Regions from separate parts of the Clostridium sp. CS1-1 genome, predicted to be linked through region 1. Evidence: riboswitches for the same ligand, from Rfam matches in the RefSeq annotation. Region 1 holds a riboswitch; each other region holds the start of a gene.
The links. A riboswitch is a leader RNA that binds a small molecule or an ion and turns the genes downstream of it on or off. The one in region 1 is predicted to bind thiamine pyrophosphate.
Positions count from the first base shown of each region.

Region 2: linked by a shared signal. The riboswitch ahead of AC0N0V_RS15250 (ABC transporter permease) and the one ahead of thiW (energy coupling factor transporter S component ThiW) in region 1 are both predicted to bind thiamine pyrophosphate.
Region 3: linked by a shared signal. The riboswitch ahead of thiD (bifunctional hydroxymethylpyrimidine kinase/phosphomethylpyrimidine kinase) and the one ahead of thiW (energy coupling factor transporter S component ThiW) in region 1 are both predicted to bind thiamine pyrophosphate.

Region 1 covers NZ_CM148680.1:2,373,446-2,379,320, reverse strand. The annotation lists gene AC0N0V_RS11190 (phosphoenolpyruvate hydrolase family protein) at 1-501, shown strand, start outside; gene AC0N0V_RS11185 (NUDIX hydrolase) at 683-1,276, opposite strand; gene AC0N0V_RS11180 (SOS response-associated peptidase) at 1,468-2,097, shown strand; gene AC0N0V_RS11175 (hypothetical protein) at 2,177-2,308, shown strand; TPP riboswitch at 2,275-2,380, shown strand; gene thiW (energy coupling factor transporter S component ThiW) at 2,689-3,258, shown strand; gene thiM (hydroxyethylthiazole kinase) at 3,236-4,033, shown strand; gene AC0N0V_RS11160 (hypothetical protein) at 4,106-4,564, shown strand; gene AC0N0V_RS11155 (DUF475 domain-containing protein) at 4,876-5,847, shown strand.
Region 2 covers NZ_CM148680.1:3,276,036-3,281,910, forward strand. The annotation lists gene AC0N0V_RS15240 (ABC transporter ATP-binding protein) at 1-420, opposite strand, end outside; gene AC0N0V_RS15245 (ABC transporter substrate-binding protein) at 603-1,625, opposite strand; gene AC0N0V_RS15250 (ABC transporter permease) at 1,648-2,421, opposite strand; TPP riboswitch at 2,609-2,716, opposite strand; gene AC0N0V_RS15255 (gamma carbonic anhydrase family protein) at 2,950-3,459, opposite strand; gene AC0N0V_RS15260 (TatD family hydrolase) at 3,594-4,373, opposite strand; gene AC0N0V_RS15265 (4Fe-4S binding protein) at 4,438-5,235, opposite strand; gene AC0N0V_RS15270 (hypothetical protein) at 5,605-5,739, shown strand.
Region 3 covers NZ_CM148680.1:938,813-944,687, forward strand. The annotation lists gene AC0N0V_RS04165 (amino acid ABC transporter substrate-binding protein) at 1-348, opposite strand, end outside; gene thiE (thiamine phosphate synthase) at 629-1,240, opposite strand; gene thiM (hydroxyethylthiazole kinase) at 1,231-2,061, opposite strand; gene cytX (putative hydroxymethylpyrimidine transporter CytX) at 2,237-3,409, opposite strand; gene thiD (bifunctional hydroxymethylpyrimidine kinase/phosphomethylpyrimidine kinase) at 3,402-4,205, opposite strand; TPP riboswitch at 4,283-4,382, opposite strand; gene AC0N0V_RS04190 (D-alanine--D-alanine ligase) at 4,786-5,694, shown strand.

The sequences.
Region 1 (5,875 bases):
AAAGATCAAGGCTTTTCAGGGGTTCAGAATTTCCCTACAGTAGGTTTAATTGATGGTGTATTCAGACAGAACTTAGAAGAGACTGGAATGGGATATGGGCTAGAAGTTGAAATGATAAGAAAAGCTCATGAACTTGATATGCTTACAACTCCTTATGTATTTGACCCAGATCAAGCAAGAGCAATGGCAGAAGCAGGTGCAGATATATTAGTTGCACACATGGGCCTAACTACAAAAGGTACAATTGGAGCACAAACAGCACTTACTTTAGATGACTGTGTAGAAAGAATTGAAGCTATTATTAAGGCAGGAAGAGAAGTTAATCCTGACATTATGGTAATCTGCCACGGAGGACCTATTGCAGAACCAGAAGATGCAGCATATGTAATAGAAAAAACAGAAGGAATTGACGGTTTCTTCGGTGCTTCAAGTATTGAAAGATTTGCAGCTGAAAAGGGTATAAAATCACAAACAGAAGCTTTTAAAGCAATAAGAAAATAATAACTATAAATAGGGATTCACTACATTTTTCGGGTTTATTAAGATCATACTTAATATTTTTGATATTTGTAGAGAATCCCGTTTTTGTTTATAAAACTTACAGTAGTATTCTAGTTATTTAAAATAGTAAAAAACGTACTGAATAAAATGAGTACGTTTTTACTGATTTTAAATCAAAGATTTACTGTGAGTTAACAAAGCTTTGAAGCGCCATAAAAGCTTTTATATCAGTCTTCACGTTCTTTTTTAATAATTCTTTTGCCTCACTATGGGAAATCAAAAAAGCTTCGATGTATTCATCTTCTTCTAGGTATTTATCTGTTATTTCACCTGTACAAGTACAATATACTAGAGCCACAGATTCATCTGTCATTCCCGGCGAAATATAAACTCCTTTTTTCGTTTTTTCATTATTAATTTCTAAAAGAGAGAGACCAGTTTCTTCTTTTAACTCTCTAGCAACAGCAGTCTCAATACTTTCATTACTGTCAATGAGACCTGCTGGAAGTTCATAAATATAGTCATTTAAAGGAACTCTGAATTGTTTTATTAATACTAGCTTTTCACTTTCCTTATGAATAGCGGCTACAACAACTGCATCCATACTATCCTCCTTGTTCTGGAAGTATTGCTCATTTAAAGTTTTATAGGATTTTCTTGAAGCAATTATCCAGTGTTTTGTTGCTCCCTTTTTATTTTTGTATTCAGCATCAAACAAACTTAAAAATTTAGTTTCTTTTAAGGTTGTGAGTTTAGTGATTTTGCTATTTTTCATTAATATCACCTTCTATAACTAATTTTGCAGCAATTCATAGTTAAAATTTGCTTATTTAATAATTATACATACTACTATTAGTAAGTGGCAAATCTATTTTTATTATTCAAAAATATTTTGAAAGGGTGTAAACTATATAATACTAGAAGCAATTGTCTAATAAAATAACAAAATGAAAAGTGGTGATTAGTATGTGTGGACGTTTTTGTATCGAAAATGACATAGAAGATATAATGGCAAGTTATGGTATAGCAAATGAAAAAAATATGAAATATTCAAAGGGTGAAATATTTCCTGGCACTAAGATTCCTATAATTTTTAATACTGAAGGTAGGAAATTAGACTTTTTTAGATGGGGCTATAAGATTAGAGGATTAGATAAAGAAATAATAAATGCAAGAATCGAAACAGTAGCTGAAAAACAAAGCTTAAAAAATGCTTTTGCAAGTAACAGATGTATCATACCTGCCAATGGATTTTTTGAGTGGGATAACGTAGATAAGAGCAAGGTTAAGTATAAAGTTACTCTGAAGGATACAAATCTTTTTTCCATGGCAGGAATATATGATACTTTTGTTGATAAAAATAATAATCCTTATTTTGGAGTTGTTATCTTAACTCGCCCAGCCAATGAACATATGATTAAAATTCACAACAGAATGCCTGTATTTATTAAAAAAGATGAGGAAGAGGAATGGCTGTTTGAGTCTCCAAATAACGCATTAAGACTTAAAGATAAACTAGAAAATAGTAGTTGGTTTAGTTTAAATATAAATCCTGTGGAAGGAAGTAAGCAACTTTCAATGTATGATTTTATGTAACTTTAGGGAAGATTGGATATAAATTATTAGATGATACAAATTCAAAAATTAAGGATAGATGGGACGATATTAAATATCAATGAATTGGTACGGTATTATGATTTCTATGCCTTATTTGTGCGGAATTAGTGAAATAGTATTGGAAAATGTTGAATTTAAGAAAGTTATATGGTATAATTTTCTGCAAAGGGGAGCTTGTGTTGCAGGCTGAGAGGAAGTTTATACTTCGACCCATAACTTGATTCGGATAATGCCGACGTAAGGAAATATGTAATTTATGCTTTTGATGTTATATTTTTTGAGTATAAATGGAATATGCCTTATTAGGCATATTCCATTTTTTATGCTTCAGAGATTTTATCTTTGGCAAGCGGCGGGGGAGCGCCCGTCCCTTTATAGCAAAAATACAACTAAATAGCGAGGGAACTTGTGTTTCAAGGTGAGAGGAAGCTTTTGAGCTTCGACCGACTAATATGACTATGTCATGTAGGGAATTGCTATTTGGTTACGCTAAAATTACGCCTCGATGATGGTATTTATTTCCTATGTGACGCATTCACAAAATAAATATTATTATGGAGGTATTTTATTATGGAAAGAAACCCAAAACTATTAAGAAACATTATGCTGGCAATGATGGTGGCAATGGGAGTTGTAATTTCACCAATTCTACGTATTGAAGGAATGTGCCCTATGTCCTCTGTTATCAACATAGTATGTGCAGTCGTTCTTGGACCTTGGTATGCATTACTTAATGCTACATTAATTGGGGTGATAAGAATGATTCTAATGGGAATTCCCCCTTTAGCTTTAACTGGTGCGGTTTTTGGAGCTGCTTTGTCTGGAATTTTATATAGAGCATCTAAGGGGAATTTGATTTTTGCAGTTTTAGGTGAGGTTATAGGGACTGGTATAATAGGAGCTATAGCTTCATACCCTGTTATGACATTTATTTGGGGAAGAGCAGGGTTAACATGGTTATTTTATGTTCCTTTATTCTTTATGGCAACAATAATTGGAGGAACAATTGCATTTGTTTTTCTAGGAGCATTAAGCAAGAATGGTATGCTTGCAAAAATTCAAAGAAGTTTGGGGGCAAAAGTTTATGATAAACCAAGCGTTAACAATAGACAACCTGTTGCAAATAAGACAGAGTGCTAAAAGAAAAAAACCTCTTATACACTGCATTACAAATCCAATTTCAATAAATGATTGTGCTAATATGGTGCTTGCTGTTGGTGCAAAGCCTATTATGGCTGAACACCCTTTAGAGGCTTCAGAAATTACTGCTGTCTCTAAATCACTTGGGGTTAATCTTGGGAATATAACAGATATAAGAATGGAGTCTATGTTGATTTCAGGTAAAACTGCCTTTGAAAAGAAGATTCCACAAGTAATTGATCTTGTAGGTGTAGGCTGTAGTAAACTTCGTCTAAATTATGCAAAAAACTTTATTTCGAAGTGTCATCCAAGTGTTATTAAGGGTAATATGTCTGAAATAAAGTCATTATATGGTGTTCAAAGCAACGCAACAGGAATTGATGTTGGAACTGGTGATATTATAACAGAGCAAAATTTAAATGAAAGCATAGAAATGCTACAGGAGTTATCTCTTCAAACCGGTTCTGTTATTGCAGCAACAGGAGTGATAGATATAATAACAAATGGTACTCAAACATATTTAATAAAAAATGGTTGTGAAATGCTTTCAATGGTAACAGGGACAGGTTGTATGCTTACTTCACTTATAGCAAGTTATATTTCTTCCGGAAATATACTAGGCGGTACTGTTCTTGCAATAGCACTTATGGGAATATGTGGTGAACTTTCTCATCAGGCTAAGGGGAATGGAAGTTTCAGAACTGAACTTATAGATAATATGTTTAGTATTTCTGATGAAGTAATAAGAGAAAAAATAAGATATGAACTAAAATAAAAAAATTTTGTAACCTTTTCTTATAATTTGAATACTATGATACTGTGTGAAAAATTTATATGGAGGCATGCAATGAATTATAGAAACGATAGCCAAGATTTTAACCCAAATCCTGCTGAGTCCTTAAATGAAGCTCGCCACGACCATCATCACGAACATCACGGAGAGCATCACAAGTATCATCATTTTGGGATGTACTGTCCTATGATGTATAATTGTCCTATGATGCATTATCCATCATATCCATCACAGCTATCTCCTGCTCAAATGATGCCTACTGAAACAATGCCAATGAGTACTGAGCATAAAGAAAAATATAAATCCAACTGTGAAGAGGATTACACAGATCATAGTGATGATGGGTTTAGACAATACCATCATCATCCATATTACCATCATTACTATTATAATCCATATTACTACCCATACTATTATCCATATCATCATCACCATCATGGTTATCCATATTATCATAATTATGGATATGGCTATCCATTTTTAGCAGGATTGGCACTTGGGTCATTGTTTTAAAACTATAGACTATTCATTTTAACTATCTTTTTAGTTCTAAAATTACATTCTAGTATAACAAATAAAAGGCACTCTATTAATAGGGTGCCTTTTTACGGTACCACTGGTTTGTGGTCCATATTGGTACATCTAAGCTTTACAGTGCTAATAATACTGCAAAGCAAATTGCTTATAGGCAAGCAATAAATCGTCAAGTAAGTAAATTGCTTAACGATTTTTCTTTTTTTATTAAAGATTATGAATAACATCGATAAAAATAGGAATTACTTATAAATAGGATGGGATTATATCTGTCTATATTACTGTAATGGATGCAAAAAAATTACTTGAAAGGATTGATTTTGATGGGGTATATGTCGATTACTCTCACCATAGTAGGCTTATGTTTATTTGAAGTAGTCTCAAGCATTGATAATGCCGTAATTAACGCAGAAGTTTTAGCCACAATGTCTGAAAAGGCAAGAAAGTGGTTCTTGCTTTATGGAATACTATTTGCAGTTTTTATAGTAAGAGGCTTGCTGCCTTGGATTATTGTATGGGTAATGAATCCAACTCTTGGTCCTATGGGGTCTTTAACTGCTACTTTTTCAAATGATCCCCATATAATAGAATCTATAGAGAAATCAACTCCTATACTTATGCTTGGTGGAGGAGTATTTCTTGTATTTTTATTTTTTCATTGGTTATTTATTGAAGATAAGCACTTAGGCCTTCCGGCTGAAGAGTTCTTTTTAAGGAATGGGGCTTGGTTTTATGCGGTTGTTTCACTTATCTTAGTTGGTATTGTAGCAGTGTCACTAAAATACAATCCGATGCTTGCTTTATCTGCTGTAATAGGATCATCTGCTTTTTTTATAACCGATGGCTTTAAAAAGAATGCAGAAGAAAATGAGGAAAAATTACTTAATAATACTAGTGGAATGTCTGATGTAAGTAAAATATTGTACTTGGAGATAATAGATACTACCTTTTCGATTGATGGAGTTCTAGGAGCCTTTGCATTCACAATGTCAATACCTTTGATTATACTGGGAAATGGTCTAGGAGCTCTTGTTGTTAGGCAGCTTACAATGGGAAGCATAGATAAAATAAAAAAGTATGTTTATCTTAAAAATGGAGCCATGTATTCAGTATTATGTCTTGGAGTTGTTATGGTTCTTGAGGGATTTCATGTTGAAGTACCTGAATACATTTCACCTGTGTTTACAATTTTAATAATAGTATTCTTTTTCCTAAAATCCAAAAACTACGCAGAAAAAAAACGTCCTAAAGGTTATGCTTAAGACGGGAATTAAATAGCTGCCTTCTCTT
Region 2 (5,875 bases), 900 kb from region 1:
TGAAGTCATATAAGTCCTCAAGAATGCTGCTCTTTGTCTCATACCACCAGATAGCTGAAAAGGATACTTAAATTCATATCCTTTTAATCCATATGGTTCAAAGTATTGTAAGACCTCTTTTCTTCCCTCCACTTTATTTTTACCTTTAATATAAAGTGGAAGTGCTACATTGTCTATTACTTTCTTCCAAGGAAGAAGAAGATCCTTTTGATGCATATAACTTATTTCTCCTGATACCTTTGCTTCTCCAGAGTCCGCTTTTAATATTCCTGATATTACATTCAAGATAGTACTTTTACCACTTCCGCTTGGTCCAAGAAGAGTTACAAACTCCCCTTCCTTCACTTCAAAGCTTATATCCTTAAGTATTGTATCGCCATCAAAAGTTTTAGATACATTTTTAAGTACAAGTTTTCCCATATTATTGTTATTCAAAACAATCTATCTCCCTTTACTAAATGCATTTTCATTTATTCTACTGCTATCACATTATGTTCATTAGTTATATTAATGAAAAATTAGGTGAGTTTACCCACCCACCTAATCCAAGTCCAATTTCATATAATTAGATTATCTATAATATTTATTCTACTCTTTTAAAATTATTTAGATGGAAGAAAATCATTAGTAAATGCATCTTCCGCTTTCATATCCTTATTAATCAAATTCTTACTGCGAAGGAATTTTGTGTAGTTATCCCAAACGGTAGCCTTCATTTCTCCCCATCTTGCAGCATCTTCTTTATATTTATTCTTTAAGTATTTTTGACTTTCTAGTGCTAGATTTTTATCTATCTCTGGAGCATTCTTAACTAAGATATCAGCTGCTTCCTCTGGTTTATCCATAGCAAATTCATAACCCTTTGTTGTAGCCTTTAGAAACTTTTTAGCTAAATCAGGTTTATTTTTTAAAGTATCTTCATTAGCTATCAATATAGGAGTATAGTAATCTAAATCTGGGTTTAACTTTCTTAATTCTATGTAATCAATTGGTATGTTTTTAAGCTTTGCATCAATTCCTGTCCATCCTTCATATATCCAAGCAAAATCAATATTGCCTTTTGTTGCTGCGAAGAAGTCCTGCTCACCCATATTTACTATTTTAAGCTTACCAAAGTCGGCACCCTCTTTTTTCATAATTGCTTCTAACACAGCATTCTCAGAAGGTGATCCGAAGCCACCATAAGTCTTTCCTTCAAAATCTTTTACAGTCTTTATATTTTTATTTTTAGGAGCTGCAAAGCCCGAAGTATTGTGTTGGATTATAGCTGCTATTGCTTTTATCGGAAGAGGAGTATCTGATGTTCTAGCATAAGTTAAGTCTTCTTGGTAACTTACTCCAAAATCTCCCTTTCCAGCTGCTATCAGATTTCCAACTGCTCCTTCAGAAGGTTGAATTATTTCCACATCCAAACCTTCCTCTTTGTAATACCCCTTATCTTTAGCTACATATAAGCCCGTATGATTAGTATTAGGCGTCCAGTCAAGTATCACCTTTACTTTAGTTAGTTCTTTCTTATCTGCAGTACTATTTTGTGGGGCTTTATTCGCTGAAGAACATCCCGCAAAAATAGAAGCAGTCAATAAACATGATGTTATGATTGTTAGGATTCTTTTTCCTTTCATAATAAAACTTACCTCCATAAAATTATTTTCTTTCTTTAACTTTTCTCTGCCACGGCATAAAAATATATTGAAGTACATACATAAATCCGAATAATGCTAAACTTAGTATTATTATTACAATTATAGCCGCAAATATTTTATCTAAAGCATACGCATTCTTCGCTCTTACCATAAAAATTCCTAAACCTTTTTCTCCACCAAGCCACTCGCCTACTACTGCCCCCATTATACTATAAGTAGCAGCAATCCTAAGTCCAGAAAAAAATGAACTTAATGCACTAGGGAATTTGACGTAAACAAATTTCTGGAGTCTGGTAGCCTTCATTATATCCATAAGGCTAAGCATATCTGTATCGACAGATTCTAGTCCATCTACAAGGCTAATAACTACAGGGAAAAAACACATCATAATAACAACTATAACTTTTGGAGTCATTCCAAAACCAAACCAAATAATAAATATTGGTGCTAAGGCTATGGTTGGTATGGTTTGGGAAACAACGAGTATTGGATACAAACAACTTTTTATTATTTTTATGCTATCCATTAGTACGGAAAGTATAACTGCAAAAACTACGGAAAGTAAGAAACCTAAGAGAGCTTCCTGCAAAGTTGCATAAATATGAGGTTTCAAATTAGGCATTACCTCAAAGAGAGTAATTAATATATCCTTTGGCGAGGGAAGTATGTACTTTGGTATTCCACCTTTGTCCACCACTATCTGCCATATGAATATGAGTACCAACTGAAAAATAGCAGATATAGTTCTATTTATTAATTTATTATTAGCTTTCATTCTTTACACATCCTATAATATCTTTAGAAAAATAGTTTTATGTTTACTTTGTTATTCGCCATTAGCTACTACTATATTAAATACAATCATTGTTATAAAGATGTTACTAATTACATATTCAAAGCTCGTTATCACTCAAATACACAAAACCCTTCTCCAATTGCGGAAAAGGGTTAAAATAGCAAAATTAAACTTTAACTATATTCCCTCCGTTGGCATTATCCAATTCAGGTTATAAGGGTCGAAACCTATAGCTTCCTCTCAGACAATACTATTGCCTCCCCCAGTTTGTTTATTATAATAAGACCTTTTAACATTAATAAGTATATCATTTTATAAATAAATATGTCAAACCTTTCGGGTGTTAGGCCATCCTCCTTAACTTTACGTTAACACTGACAATTCTAATAAAATGATTACTCAGTCTAATAGTTTTTATTTATCTGATGGCTACCCGCTCTAATACTCCCTCGCACTCTATGAAAGAAATTTGCACCAAATCGGATATTTGGGTTTTCTGCTTGCACTTTATTTGCTATTTTTATACTCTTTAGATTCGTCTAAATAAAATTTTGCAGACTCTCTGATATGCTCTCTCTCTTTTTCAGTTAATTCACGAATAACTTTTGCTGGAGATCCCATGCATAGAACTCCTGAAGGTATCTTTTTTCCAGCAGTTACAAGACTTCCTGCACCTACTATTGTTTCTTCTCCTACCTCTGCACCATTTAAAATAATAGATCCCATACCTATTAAGCAATTATCTCCAATTTTGCATCCATGTATAATTGCATTATGTCCAACAGTAACATATTCGCCTATTTCTACAGTATTCTCCTCACCTACATGTACTGTGCAATTATCTTGAATATTAGATCCTTTTCCTATATGTATAGAATTACAATCTCCTCTAAGTACAGCACCAAACCATATACTACTTTCCTCTTCTAAGATTACTTTTCCTATAATTTCCGCACTTTCTGCTACAAAGCCATTATCGTGTATTTTAGGTAAATAGTCCTTATAATTACGTATCATTTAAGTCACTCCTTAAAATAGTTATTTCTTAAAGTTATTTATTCTATTAAATTATACCAAATTTTATCGCAAAAGAAAGTATTAACAGTGTGCGTTTTATGTCAGCTTTTGATTGACAAATTTATATTTAACATTTATCTATCTTTCCAGTTACTCTCTAAATCTATTAACATTTTTGAACCAACTAAATTTATAAAGTTACTGTACATCTGTTCTTCTAATTCTTTAAAAGTAATCTTATGCATTTTGCATAAACTTGTCATTATCTGTTTAGTTAGAGTTGGCATCCCCATACTTCTGCTTAGCCATTCCTCTCCACCTGGGCCGTCAGTCTCTACAAATATTCTATTTAGGGGTATAAGTTTTGCTATCTCCCTTATAGTATCCGAATAGTGGAGTTCAGAACTTATTGTAAAATAATACTCTCTCTCCATCATTTTGAGTAAAATATCTTTGGGTCCTGAATACCAATGAACTATTACTCTATTTAGGGAGTATTTATCTAGCAAATTTAAAACTTCCTCCTCAGCGCCTTTGGTGTGAATATTTATAACCTTATCTAGCCTTTTAGCTTCACTTAGAAAAAATTCAAATACCTTCCTTTGTGCTTCAAAGCTTTCTTTATCTTCTACCCAGAAAAAGTCAAGTCCTATCTCACCTATTATTTTTGTTTCCTCTATATAAGGTATGAGTTCTTGAAGATCCTTCTCATAACCTTTAGCTTTCCAAGGATGTATTCCAAAAGTAGAAATTATGTACGGACTCATATTGGATATTTGTTTATTTTTCATATATGACTCTACATCCATAGCATTTGCTATGCTTAGTATTTTATTTTTATTTATTTCTTTTATTGCTCTCCTTAAATCTTTTTCACTATAGTGATCCAAATGAGTGTGTGCATCTATAATCATTTTTACCTCTCCCATAATCTTTGATTTTTTAATTAACAAAATAGCACTGGTGAAGTCACCAGTGCTATTTTGTTATTGTAGAATTTCTCGTAATCGGAATTCTTGCTTCACAAGGAACTGCTGTTTGACACTTTCCACAACCATAACGCGGCGCAAAGCGCTTTTTAGTTACATTTGTTAAAAATTCATCACAAGGTTCATGTTTTTTCCCATTTTCATCTATCGCTTTTACAGGACATCTATGAATACAAGCACCGCAGTTACTGCAATAATCATATAAACCACTGTACTTTCTTTCAGTAGGTTCAAAAGCCATATTTACAATTACACTTCCTATTCTTCCCGCGGAACCCTTTTCTGTTATTAAGGATTTACTTAAGCCGAAGGTACCAATTCCTGCTATATAAGCCGTGTGTCTCTCCGACCAATTACTCTTGAAATCTTTGGAAACAAATCTAGTGTCTAATGCAGGAGCTAAAGCTTCTCCTCCTAAGTCTTTTATTACTTGTACTAAAAACTTTCGAAGTTCGTTATTTACCTTTTCTCCCTCAACTCTACCATATAGCCACTCTAAAGCAGGTAAATCTTTTGTTATACGGTTTGCCTTTCTTACATCCTCGGTAAAAGGAAGAAAATAAGATATAACCGCCTTTGCCTCTGGCATCCACTCTATAGGCGTCATATAATCTACCCCTATAACCTCTTCTTCCTTTAACTTTAAAAATAATGGATCCTCTGTAGTTGCAATGCCTATTAAAGGTGTATCGAAAATTTTTAATCCCTTTAACTCTTCCACTTTATTGTAAGGTGTGTTTTCTATAAACTCTGCTGTGAGTTTAATAATATCATTTATACTTTCCACTGATATCCCCCCAAATTATTTACTTAAACCGCAATATACAAAAAACTTTTATTGTAAAGCGAAACTTCAATACATATAGTTATCAAAAAAGCTTTTTATAAATGCTAATTAAAATAGCTGTCATTTTAATTTTATTATATTTTTAAATTGTTTTACAAGGAAAAATAAGTAAAATCTTCACTTCTACTTTCTATATTATTTAATTTTTGAAAATATATCAATAACCATTTTACTCAGGAATAAACTAAGGATCAAAATTTTTAATAGAAGAATGTAAAAAACACCAGACATATTGAAAAATAATCTGCAAACACTATAGATGTAATTGTTGAATGCTTACAACTCTTATATATGAAAGGAGATAACAATATGAGAAAAAGAAAAATGACTGAAAATATAAAAATCAATAAAGCTCTTGCTTATAGAGAAGAAACCGCTACTTTTGATGCATTAAACGAAGCTAGCGGAAAAACTGATAAAACTGTTAGTCGCAAAAATAAGTAAAGCATTAAAGCTTCCAAGGGCCCTGATTGGTAATATATACAACCTTGGAGGCCTAAACTTATAAATAAATTCAAAAACTTTGTTAATTTGTGATTATTATGATATACTAATATAATAAATAGGAATTACGTACCAC
Region 3 (5,875 bases), 1.4 Mb from region 1:
TGGAGTAATAGTTAAACCGTTCCAAATAACATCTATATCTTTGTTATTTAAGCTTAGCAATACACCGTCCCATTGAACTGGTTTAAACACAACTTTTACGCCCATTCTCTTACCAACTTCTTTTGCAAGGTCTATATCGAATCCAACAATTTCTCCTTTATCATCTTTAAACCCCATTGGAGGGAAGCTATCATCTAGGCCTACAACGAATTCACCTTTTTGTTTGATTTCGCTTAAAGACTTATCTTGAGCCTGGCCACCATTTGCTTGCTTACTATTTCCACAACCAGAAAGTAAAAGTCCAAGTGATAGTACTGCTATAGTTAAAATTCCAAATTTCTTTTTCATTTTTAAAACCTCCATTTAATTAATTGTTTGCTTGATTACAATGCTTATTATACTTTAGCATGGTGAATTTGTAAAGTAGTAAAATTTAGTTTATAGATATTTATTTTATCCGATGACCACCTGCCTTAATACCCCAACGAACTCTGTTAATAAGTATCAGGTGGAGTTAAAATTCCATATGATTCCAAGTAAAATAGGGGACAGCTCACAAATTTTCACTGATTTAATGAGAAAAATTGTGAACTGTCCCCTTATATAAGAAAAATGAAGACTAAGTATATTATATTTTTAGTAGTTTAGCTGCAGATCTTATATCTTGCTTTCCTAAAATAGCAGATATAACAGAAATTCCATCTACACCTGTAGAGAGTACTTCTTTAAAGTTTCTTTCATTTATGCCGCCTATTGCTACAGCAGGGATATTTATATTATTATAAATATGCTTTAAGTATTCTATGCCTATAGGTGGATCTATATCTTTTTTTGTTCCAGTATAAAATACAGCACCAATGCCAAGATAGTCTGCACCATCTCTTTGTGCTTCTAAAGCTTCGTCTAAGGTTCCGGTGGATATCCCTATGATTTTATCATTACCCAGTATTTTTCTAGCAATCTTTATAGGCATATCATCTTGTCCAAGGTGAACTCCATCAGCATTAATAGCTTGAGCAATATCTATTCTATCATTAATTATAAGTGGAATTTTGTAATAATCGGTTACTTCTTTTACATCTAAGGCTACCCTATAAAACTCTCTTGTAGAGATATCTTTTTCTCTAACTTGAATTATCGTAACTCCTCCAAGTATAGATTCTTCTACTACAGTTTTTAAGTTTCTTCCACTTAGAAAGCTTCTATCAGTTATAAGATATAAGCTGTAGTCTATCTCCATATTATTCTTCCTTCTTTCATTAGTTTTTCTTCTGTTAATGTATAAATACAGTCAATTAGCTTCACTCTAAAACTTCCAGGGAATTTAGCTATCTCGTAAGCTTCTTCGCCAGCTAAATTCATTGAAAGTACTGCTGTTACAGTAGATATAAACTTATCTTCTGATGCTCCTGCAGTTCCACCACAAAGGGCACCAACCATACAACCAGCACCAGTAATCTTAGTTAGCATCTCTGTACCATTTTTAATAATCGCACTGCGAGTTCCATCAGTTATATAGTCCTCTTTTCCAGTTGCAGCAACCACACAATTATGTTTTTGAGCTAATTTTATACAAGCCTCCAAGGCACCTTCACCGCTATCCAATGAATCAACTCCACGAACTTCTGAATCAACTCCAGCTAAGAATTTTATTTCGCCTACGTTTCCTTTTATAACATCAACTCTTCCAAGTTCTAAAATTCTATTTATTACAGAAAGTTTTCTTGGAATAGCAGCGCAAGCTACTGGATCCAAGACTACTGGCACATTATTTACTTTTGCGGATATACTTGCAAGTACTGAAGCCTCTTCTTGTTCCTTAGTTAAAGTACCTACATTTATATAAAGTGCAGAAGATATTTTTGTAAAGTCAAAGACTTCATCATAAGCTTCACACATAGCAGGAGATGCACCATAGGATAAAAGGATATTAGCACAGTCATTTATTGTTACATAGTTAGTTATGCATTGAACAAGAGGTACTCTATTTCTTAGGTTTGAGAGTACATTAGAAACCTCTCTTAGATATAACTCTTCTTTTTCATTAATAGTATTTGTCATTTTTTATGCCTCACCTTCATTTTTAAATTTTGGATACATTTACGAACTTTTATAAGTATTTATTGACTGTTGCTAGCCTCCTAAATATGATTTAATATTTTATTTTAGTTGAACCTCGGAAGAAAAACTCAACTAGAACAACTAAATTACATATAAAATTTATAGATACTTAACATTATTGTGAATTACTAATCGGAGTTGATTTTTTTGAAGACAAAAACTTTACTGCTGACACATATATTAAAGATATAATTATAAATGTAAATAGAGTCGGGATTCCAAAGGAAATCTTAGTAAAGTAATTGTACAATATCACACCAACAAGTGCAGTGATAATTCCTATAGAGTTAAGTTTTCTAGAGCTATAATCTTCCTGAAAAAAGTAACTGATAAACACTACGGTGTAAACAGGTACAAATATACTTCCTATAGTAAGAAGAAAGTTCTGATAGTTTTCAATAGGGAATATAAAAGCTATACTCATTGATAAAATGGTATAAATAAATACAAGCAAATTATCATTTTTTATTTTAAACAGTTGCTTCGATGACTCTACTGCAGAATATATATCAAGAAAAGTTGTAGTTACTGTTGAGAAGAGAATTATAAATACTGGAGCTAATTTTATACTACTTCCCGACAAAAATTCGATTACATCTTGTCCGCTATATAGACTTATAAGTAATCCTAATGTGTACATTAAGCTGCTTCCTATGAAATATCCCCAAAATGTAGCATTTAATACGCCTTTTCTGTTTTCGCCGTTCTTAGTATAGTCGCCAATTAAAGGAAGCCAGGAAATAGGCATTGATATGGATATTTCTAAAGCAGTTACAAAGCTTATACTATCTTGTCCTAATACCTGCTTTGATGTATTGAAAGAGAAGAATAACATAAAGCATAAAATTATAAGTAGTAGAACCGAAATATCATTTATCTTCTTTGAGTGATTATTAAAGAAATAAGACCACACGAAAACTACAATACCAGTTACAATTATTCCTAAAGTGTTAGACATAGGGAGAAGACCATTTAAGGCACGTCCACTTTGGATAATCATAATTGTTGACCAGCCTATAAGCTGAAGTACATTTAAAAATGCAACTATTTTTCCGCCGTATTCACCTAGAGAATCCTTAACCTTACCCATTGCATTCTTCTTATCTTTAAAAGATATATACCCTCCTAAAGTTAGAAATGTTGTTCCTATAATATGTCCGAGTATAATTGCAACTAGTCCCTTAGTTAGGCCAAGAGGGGCGATAAGACCACCTGTATATATCTCAGCTATTGAAATAGCTGCACCTGCCCATAGAAGGAACATTGATGAGTTTTTTATCTTATTCAAATGAAACACCTGCTTTCTTATAAACCTCTACAAAATGGCCGACTGGACCTACGCCATGTCCAATAGAGAAGGAATTTTCTATCGCTTTAGTAATATATTCCTTTGATAGAGTAACAGCTTCTTCTACGCTGCAGCCTTTAGCTAAGTGAGATGCTATAGCTGAAGATAAAGTGCAACCTGTGCCATGAGTATTCTGTGTTTCTATCCTATGTCCTTTTAGGGTTACGAAATTTTCTCCGCAAAGTAGTATATCATTAGCATCATTACATCTATGGCCGCCTTTTACTAATACATTCTTAGCACCAAGTGTTTTTATTTTTAATGCAGCTTCCTTCATATGTTCCTCATTTTCTATTTTCATTCCAGTCAAAACCTCTGCTTCAGGAATGTTTGGGGTAACAATACTAGCGATAGATACAAGATCTTGTATTGCTTTTTCCGCTTCCGGTTTCAATAGAAAATACCCACTTTTTGAAACCATAACTGGATCTAACACTATGTTTTTAGCGTTATATTCTTTAAGGAGAGTTTTAATTATACTTATAGTTTCACTATTAGATACCATTCCTATTTTTACAGCATCTACATTGATATCATCATATATAGCTCTTATTTGTGCATCTATAAGTTTATTTGAAACATCCATAACATCTTGGACACCAACAGTATTTTGAGCAGTAATTGCAGTAATTACACTCATTCCATAAACACCAAGAGAACTCATTGTTTTTAAGTCTGCTTGTATGCCTGCTCCACCACAACTATCAGAACCAGCAATTGTTAATACTTTTTTCATGCGAATCACTCCTATTTTCATATGTGGGTAAACCAAAAAGGTGTATTGCAGAAAAGCAATACACCAAAAATACAAAGTGCTATATTGAGCTTGCTTCCCTACGCCAGTGTTAACTGGATCAGGTTCAAAGGGTTAGAGATAACTCTTCTCAGCCGTTTGGCACCCCCACAAAAATTTATTGAATTATTACATCTTTCATTTTAGTATATTTATACAAAAGTGCAACAGTTAAAATTACTATATATTTAAATGTAATCCACTTTATGCTAAGTATTAGTAGTAAATGCTAGTTTTTTTGTATGAATCTATAATTTGATGTTAATTGTGTTTAGCTTTTACTAATTTTATCTTTCAATAGTGTTATAATAGGTGAGGAAAAGCTTAAGTAGCTTTCTAGTTTAGTTATGTTATATTTTTAGAAATCGCTTTCACATTGTGTGAGGTAGTATTAGAACGGGTAGTCATCAAATAAATAAAACCACATATGCAGTAAAATAGAGATGAAGTGGTACTTCATTTATTTTGGCATATGAATACAATATAATTAAGAAGAATAAATAATATGTATGGAGGAATGAATATGAAAATAGGAGTTATTATGGGAGGAGTATCCTCAGAAAGAGAAGTATCCTTAAATTCAGGAAAAGAAATAGTGAAATACTTTAACAAGGATAAATATGAGGTTGTACCTATAGTTATAGATAAAAAAGATGATGTAATGGAAAAAGCTAAAGACATAGATTTTGCATTTATTGCTCTTCATGGTAAGTTTGGTGAAGATGGTATGATACAAGCAGTACTTGAAACAATGGATATTCCATATTCAGGATGTGGGCCTCTTACAAGTGGTATTTGTATGGATAAGGATATAACTAAAAAGATTTTAAGATATGAGGGCGTAAATACTGCAGATTGGCTATGTGTAAGCAGTGTGGATGAAATAGATTATGATTTTATAGACAAAATGGGTTATCCTGTCTTTATAAAGCCTAATAGTGGAGGCTCTAGTGTAGCTACAAATTTAATTAAGAAAAGAGAAGATGTAGAAAATGCAGTAAGACTAGCGTTAGATTATGACAAGGAAGTTATGATTGAAAAGTATATAAAAGGAGACGAAATAACTTGCTGCATGTTAGATGGAAAAATGATAGCTATAATTGCTATTAAACCTAAAACTAATTCTGATTTCTTTGATTACACAGCAAAATATGCTGATGGTGGAGCCGATGAGATAGTAGTGCAATTTGAAGAAGGTTTGCAAAAGCAAATTGAAGAAATGGCATTAAAATGCTGGAAGGTATTAAAGTGCAGTGTATATGTAAGAGTAGATATGATAATAAAGAATGGAGTTCCTTATTTACTTGAGCTTAATACTTTACCAGGTATGACTAAAAATAGTCTATTTCCTAAAGGGGCAAAGGCCGTAAATATGTCTTACAGTGATTTATTAAATGCGGTAACTGAATTATCTTTGAAAGAAAATAGATAAAATTGTAATGATGTCATAGAGTTTAGAATATAATTTAAAGATTGAAAGAACTAAACGTAAGAATTTCTTGTTATATTGCTAATTTACAAGAAAAATGCCTAATTTGTATAAATCTATGAGTAAAATATAAAAGTTGTTGACAGTATAGCAAAACGATGATACAATTTAAATCAATAAATTG